Regions from separate parts of the Streptomyces sp. 4N509B genome, predicted to be linked through region 1. Evidence: riboswitches for the same ligand, from Rfam matches in the RefSeq annotation. Region 1 holds a riboswitch; the other holds the start of a gene.

Evidence for each region. A riboswitch is a leader RNA that binds a small molecule or an ion and turns the genes downstream of it on or off. The one in region 1 is predicted to bind cobalamin.
Region 2: another riboswitch for cobalamin. It lies ahead of ACTWP5_RS26945 (ribonucleoside-diphosphate reductase subunit alpha); the one in region 1 lies ahead of metE (5-methyltetrahydropteroyltriglutamate--homocysteine S-methyltransferase).

The regions. Positions count from the first base shown of each region.
Region 1 covers NZ_JBQQBZ010000008.1:121,892-126,063, reverse strand. The annotation lists gene ACTWP5_RS11140 (MFS transporter) at 1-1,176, opposite strand, end outside; cobalamin riboswitch at 1,472-1,693, shown strand; gene metE (5-methyltetrahydropteroyltriglutamate--homocysteine S-methyltransferase) at 1,910-4,172, shown strand, end outside.
Region 2 covers NZ_JBQQBZ010000039.1:36,193-40,364, forward strand. The annotation lists gene ACTWP5_RS26945 (ribonucleoside-diphosphate reductase subunit alpha) at 1-2,025, opposite strand, end outside; cobalamin riboswitch at 2,156-2,308, opposite strand; gene ACTWP5_RS26950 (GNAT family N-acetyltransferase) at 2,308-2,838, opposite strand; gene ACTWP5_RS26955 (DUF2079 domain-containing protein) at 2,896-4,172, opposite strand, start outside.

The sequences.
Region 1 (4,172 bases):
GAGCCAGAACCCGGCCAGCAGCTCCGCCCGTTCGAACACGCCGTACACGGTGCCGCCGACCACCCCGCTGAGCAGCGCGCCCACGCCCACCGCCAGGCGCTGCTGGCCGAAGGTGACGGTGGCGGAACGCCGCGAACGCGCCAGCGCCTCCAGGTCGTTGCGCAGGAACAGCACCGCGCTGCCGACGCTCATCGCCACGGCGCCGAGCGCGACGCCCGCCGTCCGCCCGGTGGCGAAGGCGACCATGGCGAGGGCCATGCAGGAGAAGCCGACCGCCATCGCGGTCGCGTGGCGGGTCCGGCCGACCCACCCGGCCGTCAGGGGTTGGAGCACCGCCAGGCCGAGCGCGTATCCCATCATGACCGCGCCGAGGACGGCGGCGCTCAGCCGTCCCTCCGCGTACACCGCGAGGTACTGGTAGAACTGCATGTACACGTAATGGGTGAGAACGGTCACGGCGAAGGGCGTCACCGCCAGACCGTGGAGCACCCGCCGGAACGGCTCGACGGCCGGCCGTTCCCCGGCCGGCTCGGGCGACCCGGCCGGCTCGGACGGCTCCGCCCGCTCGGGTGGCAGGAGGACGTGACCGACCGCCAGCACGGCGTAGAGCACCGTGGTCGCGGCGAACAGCCGGCCGGGGTCGTCGAGGAACAGGGCGCCGGCCACGGGGCCGAGAGCGATGCCGAGGGTGCCGGCGGCGTTGCCCGCGGAGACCGCTCGCGGGCGCTGCTCCGGGGTCGCGCCCTGCACCAGGTAGCCGCGGTAGGCGGGCGAGTAGAGCGACCCGGCGCCGCAGCTGAGGAAGAGCGCGAGCACCGTCAGCGCGGGCCGGTCCGCCCCGGCCAGGTACGTCGCCGCGCCGACGGCGTACAGGACGGTGGCCAGCAGCAGGCAGCGCCTGAGCCCGACGCGCTCGGCGAACGCGGCGGTGAACGGCGCGCTGGCGAACTGCACGAGCGTGGCGGCCCCGAGCACGACGCCGACCTGCGCCATCCCGACGTCCAGCCGCTCCCGCAGCAGCACGGCCAGGTACGGGTAGACCGCGAAGGTGCCGATGTTGACGAGGAATCCGGCCACCAGCAGCGCGCGGTGCGCGCCGGTGAGGACCCGGCCCGTTGCGGCGGCGGGGGCACGGCCGCTCGGGGCACCCGCGGAGGGCGACACCGCCGCGCCCATCAGACGACCGACCCGACGCCGGACCCGACGGCGCGTCCGACGGCGGATCCGACGCACACGGCCCCGCTCGCCGGGCCGCCGTTCCCCGCGCTGCCGCCCATGGGTCACCTCCGACGGTCGGCTGGCTCGGTGTCGACGGGCGTGAGGACCCTGCCACACCTTCCGCCCGGGGCGCGACCCCGCCTCCTGGGGCTTCGACGACAACGCGGCTGGGGGCACCGCCCGGACCCCGGAGGGGTCTGGGGGAGGAAGTCGCAGGGCGTCGTGAGCCCGCCGGGGACTGCGGGACAGCCTTTACACTGCCCGTGCAGCTGGTTCGCCCCGTCCGCCAGGCGGGAGGCGTCGTAAGAGGGAACCCGGTGGGAATCCGGGACTGCCCCGCAGCGGTGAGTGGGAACGACCGCCGTCACACGCACTGGGCCCGGCCGGGCCTGGGAAGCGACGGCCAGTAGGTGTCCTTCCGTCGAGGAGGGACGCGCCCGCGAGTCCGAAGACCTGCCCGTTGCCCGCGCGCGGCCGATCCGCGTGCGGACGTCCCGGACCTCGCGGGTGGGTCGGGGGAGCCCCGGACCCCGGGTCCGGGCCGTGCGCCCCGCGCGTGAGGACGACGTTCCGGGCGAGGCGCACCCGGTGGACGGCCGCGCGGCACCGCGCGCGGGCCGCGCCGCCGGCCGTCTCCTTCGCGCTCCCGTCTCGTTCCGGGATCAGGGAAACGTCTCGCGAAGGAGATGTCGTGACAGCCAAGCCCGCAGCCGCGGCGGCCCGTGCCACCGTGTACGGCTACCCCCGTCAGGGAGCCGGCCGTGAACTGAAGAAGGCGATCGAGGGGTACTGGAGGGGCCGCGTCGACGCGGACGCCCTGCGGACCACGGCCGCCGAGCTGCGCCGTGCCACCTGGCGGCAGCTGGCCGAGGCCGGCGTGCACGAGGTGCCCACCGGTGACTTCTCGTACTACGACCACGTGCTCGACACCACCGTCATGGTGGGCGCCGTCCCGGAACGCCACCGCGCCGCCGTCGCGGCCGACCCGCTGGAGGGCTACTTCGCGATGGCGCGCGGCACCCAGGACGTGGCGCCGCTGGAGATGACGAAGTGGTTCGACACCAACTACCACTACCTCGTGCCGGAGCTCGGCCCCGACACCGTCTTCACCGCCGACGCCTCCGAGCAGCTCGGTCAGCTCGCCGAGGCGCTCGCGCTGGGCCTGACGCCGCGCCCCGTGCTCGTCGGCCCGGTCACCTACCTCCTGCTGGCCAAGCCCGCGCCGGGGGTGGCGCCGGACTTCGACCCGCTGACGCTGCTGGACCGGCTGCTGCCGGTCTACGCCGAGGTCCTCGCCGCCCTCCGGGAGGCGGGCGCCGACTGGGCGCAGCTGGACGAGCCGGCGCTCGTGCAGGACCGCACCCCCGCCGAGCTGGCCGCCGCCGGGCGCGCCTACCGCACGCTGGGCGGGCTCACGAGGCGGCCGAAGCTGCTGGTCGCCTCCTACTTCGGCAGGCTCGGCGAGGCCCTGCCCGTGCTGGCGGGCACGCCCGTCGACGGGCTCGCCCTCGACCTCACCGAGGCGCCGGCCGACACCCTCGACGCGCTCGCCGCCGTGGGCGGGCTGCCCGGCCGCCGCCTGGTCGCGGGCGTCGTCAACGGCCGCAACGTGTGGGTGAACGACCTCGCCCGCTCCCTCAGCACGCTCGCCACCCTCCTCGGCCTCGCGGACCGGGTCGACGTGGCCGCCTCCTGCTCGCTGCTGCACGTCCCGCTCGACGTGGCGGTGGAGCGCGACATCGACCCACAGATCCGGCGGTGGCTCGCGTTCGCCCACCAGAAGACCGCCGAGGTCGTCACCCTCGCGCGGGGCCTCACGCACGGCACCGACGCCATCGCCGCCGAACTCGCCGCCAACCGCGCCGACCTGGCCTCCCGCGCCGCCTCCTCCCTCACCCACGACCCGGCCGTCCGGGCCCGTGCCGCCGCCGTCACGCCGGCCGACGCCCGCCGCTCGCTGCCGTACGAGGAACGGGCCGCCGCCCAGCGCGCCCGGCTGCGCCTGCCCCTGCTGCCGACGACCACCATCGGCTCCTTCCCGCAGACCGACGAGCTGCGCGCGGCGCGGGGCGCGCTGCGGGCGGGCCGGATCGACGCCGCGGCCTACGAGGAACGCGTTCGGGCCGAGATCGGCGAGGTGGTCTCCTTCCAGGAGCGGGCCGGCCTCGACGTCCTCGTGCACGGCGAGGCCGAACGCAACGACATGGTGCAGTACTTCGCCGAACAGCTCACCGGCTTCCTCGCCACGCGGCACGGCTGGGTGCAGTCCTACGGCACCCGCTACGTCCGCCCGCCGATCCTCGTCGGCGACGTCGCGCGGCCCGAGCCGATGACGGTGCGCTGGACGCGTTACGCCCGCTCGCTCACCGACCGCCCCGTCAAGGGCATGCTCACCGGCCCCGTCACGATGCTGGCCTGGTCCTTCGTCCGCGACGACCAGCCGCGCGCGCGGACCGCCCGTCAGGTGGCGCTGGCGCTGCGGGACGAGGTCGCCGACCTGGAGGCGGACGGCACCCCGGTCATCCAGGTGGACGAGCCGGCGCTGCGCGAGACCCTGCCGCTGCGCGCCGAGGACCGCCCCGCCTACCTGGCCTGGGCCACCGAGGCGTTCCGGCTCACCACGGGCGGCGCCGGGCCCGCCACCCAGATCCACACCCACATGTGCTACGCCGAGTTCGGCGACATCGTGCAGGCGATCGACGACCTCGACGCCGACGTCATCAGCCTGGAGGCGGCGCGCTCCCACATGCGGGTGGCCCGCGAGCTGGCCGCGCACGGGTATCCGCGCGAGGCGGGCCCCGGCGTGTACGACATCCACTCGCCGCGCGTGCCGAGCGCGGCGGAGGCGGCGGCCCTGCTCCGCACGGGCCTGGCGGCGATCCCGGCCGAACGGCTGTGGGTCAACCCGGACTGCGGGCTGAAGACACGCGGCTGGCCCGAGACGCGGGCCTCCC
Region 2 (4,172 bases), on a different contig from region 1:
GAACTCCCCGCTGAGCGTCTCGCGCTTGAAGAGGTTGGACACCTGGGGCTCGACGCACTCGTAGACCCCGGCGATGGAGGCGATCGTGGCGGTGGGGGCGATCGCCAGCAGCAGCGCGTTCCGCATGCCCGAGCGGGCGACGCGCGCGCGGAGCGCCGTCCACCGCTCGGGCCAGGCGGGGTGGGCGTCCGGGTAGTGGTCGGGGTGGAACACGCCCTGGGCGGTGCGGGTGGCCTGCCAGCCGGGGTGGGGGCCGAAGCGTTCGGCGAGCGCGGCGGAGGTCTCGTAGGCGGCGAGCATGACGCGCTCGGCGAGGCGGGTGGACAGCTCGCGCGCCTCGGGCGAGTCGAACGGCAGCCGCAGGCGGAAGAGGACGTCCTGCAGGCCCATCACGCCCAGGCCGACGGGGCGCCAGCGGGAGTTGGAGGTGGCGGCCTGGGGGGTGGGGTAGTAGTTGATGTCGACGACGCGGTCGAGGAAGGTGACGGCGGTGCGGACCGTCGCGTCCAGCCGCTCCCAGTCCACGGTCCAGCCGCCGGCGCCGTCCCGGTCGAGGTGGGCGGCGAGGTTGACGGACCCGAGGTTGCACACGGCCGTCTCGCCGTCGTCGGTGACCTCCAGGATCTCGGTGCAGAGGTTCGAGGAGTGGACGATGGTGCCGGGGCGCGCGGTCTGGTTGGCGGTGCGGTTGGAGGCGTCCTTGAAGGTCATCCAGCCGTTGCCGGTCTGGGCGAGGGTGCGCATCATCCTGGCGTAGAGCTGGCGGGCGGGCAGCGTCCGCACGGCGCGCCCCTCGGCCTCGGCTTGGCGGTAGGCGGCGTCGAACTCCTCGCCCCACATGTCGACGAGCGCGGGGACGTCGGAGGGGGAGAAGAGGGACCAGTCGGCGTCGGCCTCGACGCGCCGCATGAACTCGTCGGGGATCCAGTGCGCGATGTTGAGGTTGTGGGTGCGGCGGGCCTCCTCGCCGGTGTTGTCCCGCAGTTCGAGGAACTCCTCGATGTCGGCGTGCCAGGTCTCCAGGTAGACGCAGGCCGCGCCCTTGCGCCGGCCGCCCTGGTTCACGGCGGCGACGGAGGCGTCGAGGGTCCGCAGGAACGGCACGATGCCGTTGGAGGTGCCGTTGGTGCCGCGGATCAGTGAGCCGCGGGCGCGGATCCGCGAGTAGGACAGGCCGATCCCGCCGGCGTGCTTCGACAGGCGGGCGACCTGGTGGTACCGCTCGTAGATCGAGTCCAGCTCGTCCCTGGGGGAGTCCAGCAGGTAGCAGGAGGACATCTGCGGGTGGCGGGTGCCGGAGTTGAACAGCGTGGGGGAGGACGGCAGGTAGGCCAGGGTGCTGGTGAGCCGGTAGAACTCGGCGACGTCGGCGAGCGCGCGCTCGGAGTCGTCCTCGGCGAGGCCGCAGGCGACGCGCAGGAGGAAGTGCTGGGGCGTCTCGATCACCCGGCGGGTGGTGGGGTGGCGCAGCAGGTACCGGGAGGCGACGGTCCGCAGCCCGAAGTACTCCATCCGGTCGTCGGCTCGCTCGGCCACGGCCCGCTCCACCAGCGCGTCCAGGCGCGCGGCGTGACGGCGCACCAGGGCCGCCGTCGCGTCGCCGATCAGGCCCTCGCGGTGGCCGACGGCGATCGACGCGGAGAAGGAGACCGCGCCCTGGCCGGCGGCCTCCTCGCGGAGGGCGAGGGTCAGCAGGCGGGCGGCCAGCCGGGAGTACGCGGGCTCCTCGGCGATGAGGCCGGCGGCGGCGTCGATCGCGAGGGCGCGGGCGCCGGCCTCGTCGCCGCCCTCCGGGTGGCCGCGCAGCACGGCCGCCGCGATCTTCTCGGGGTCGGCGTCGGGCAGGTCGGCGGCGGCCTCGCGCAGCGCACGGAGCGCGGCGGCGACGGGGCCGCCGGGATCGACCGGATCGACCGGATCGACCGGATCGACCGGATCGACCGGATCGACGTCGCCGACCGTGGCGGCGGGATCAGGACGCGCGACGGCGGGCGTGGGGGGCGCGGCGACGGGTGCGGTGGTCACGGCAGTATCTCTCCCTCGTATCGCGGAGGGCGTGTCGTGGCCGGGGCGCGACGGGCGCGCCGCCACGGCCGTCCCTCCCGTGAAGGCACAGACCCGCGCCGCGTCCGTCGGCCCAGCCCACGAGGCCCGGACGTGTTCGACGCCGCCGGCAGGTACTCGGACTCGTGTGGGCGCACATCAGCTCATCACACACCGTTGCGGGACAGTTCCGGACTCGCACCGGATTCCCCTGCGTGGCAGCGAGGATGAGCATACATCTTGTGCCGCCGCTGTCGAGAGCCCCTATATGTTGTGGTCGTCGTCGCGGCCGGGGGAGAGTTCACATGCGAACACCTGGAGCGGGTCCAGCTCGGGCACCGGCTTCCAGTCCCGCTCGGGGGTTCGCACGAAGCCGAGCCGGTGGTAGAGCCGGTGTGCCGTGTGCATCTGCGACTGACTGGACAGCACGACACGCGCCCTGCCGGCCTCGCGGGCGCGTCGCAGGCACTCGCGGACGAGCGCCTCGCCCACCCCTCGGCCGCGGGCGCCGGGCGCGACGGCGAGCATGCGGAACTCGGCCTCGCCCTCACCCGAGACGTCCGCGAACGCACCGCCGGCGCCCACGTGGGTCACGGTGCCGACGACCTCACCGTCGGCGTCGACCGCCACCATCACCTGGGCGTGGGCGGCGCGGCGCCTGGCGTCGCGCAGCTCGGACAGGTACGGGTCCTCCTCGCCGTAGTCGAGCAGCCCGTCCGCCAGATACACCCGGGCGGTCAGCTCCCCGGCCGCGTCGAGCTCCGCCTCCGTCGCGTCCCTGATCACGAAGTCCATGGGGAGAACGTAGGCGGGCGCGGCGGGGCGGGCACGTCGTTTTCGTCGTCCGGGGCGTCACGCGCGCCGCAGGACGACGTATCCACTCTCCTGGGCGAGCACGGCGTAGTGGACGCCGTGGTAGAGCGCGCGGACGTACTCCGCGATGCTCTCGGGTGACCGCGCCGGGTCGTGGTACGCGACGTACTCCGGCGCCGGGTCCTCGGTGTGGCCTATCCAGAAGACCCGGCAGCGGCCCGTGAGGTGGGCGATCGGCCGGACGTTGGCCGCCACCTCGGCGTCGTCGGGGATCCGCCGCAGGACGTCGGCGGCGTCGGCGTCGGTGCCCGGCTGGTAGGTCTCGGAGTGGGTGAGGGCCGCCGTCGGCAGCGTGGTGGCCAGCGCCAGGGAGGCGGCGAGGACGGCGGTCGGCAGGTGGTGGGCGTAGGCGCGCAGCCACGGCCGGCCCCAGATCCGGCGGCCCGCCGGGGTTCTGGCGTTCGCGTCGGCGGGGTCGGCGGGTTCGGCGGGGTCGGTGACGTCGGCGGGATCGGTGACGTCGGCGTGGTGCCCGGGACCGGCCTCGGCGCGGGTGCGGGCGACGGCGTCGACGAGCGCGAGCGCGACGACGGGCATCAGCACGGCGCTGTAGTGCCAGTCGGTGCCCCAGTAGTGCGGCTCGGGAACGAGGAAACGCCAGGCCAGCGTCGGCAGCAGGACGAGCAGGAGGGGCGAGCGCAGCGCCAGCAGGCCGGTGGTGGGCAGCAGGATCCACAGCACCGTGCGGAGCTTGGTGTCGACCTCGGAGACGGCGGCCTCCAACGGGCCCTCGCCCTCGAGCTTGTCGAGGTAGTCGTACGCGCCCGCGGTGTTGAACGCGGGGATGACGGCCCCGACCGTCAGCAGCGCCGCGACGGCGCAGGCACCCGCGACCACGAGGGCGATCGTGGCGGCCCTCGCCTGCCCGCCCCGCCAGGCGCGGACCGCGACGACCACGGCGATGGCGGCGGCGGTCAGGCCCAGGTCCTCCTTGACCAGCAGCAGCGGCGCCGCCCACCACAACGCCGCCCGCCAGCGCCGTCGCAGCACCGCCTCCAGCGAGAACGCGATCAGCGGCACGGCGAAGCAGATCTCGTGGAAGTCGAACTCCACGGCCCGCTGGACGCCCCAGGACAGTCCGAAGGCCACTCCGACGGCGAAGCCGCCCGCCCGCCCCAGCAGCGCGGCGGCGCCGCGGGTGACCGGCACCACGGCGAGCGCGAACAGCGCGGCCTGCGCCACCAGCAGCGTCACCGGACTGGGGAAGGCGCGGTAGAAGGGGGCGAGGAGCGCGGTGACCGGGCTGAAGTGGTCAC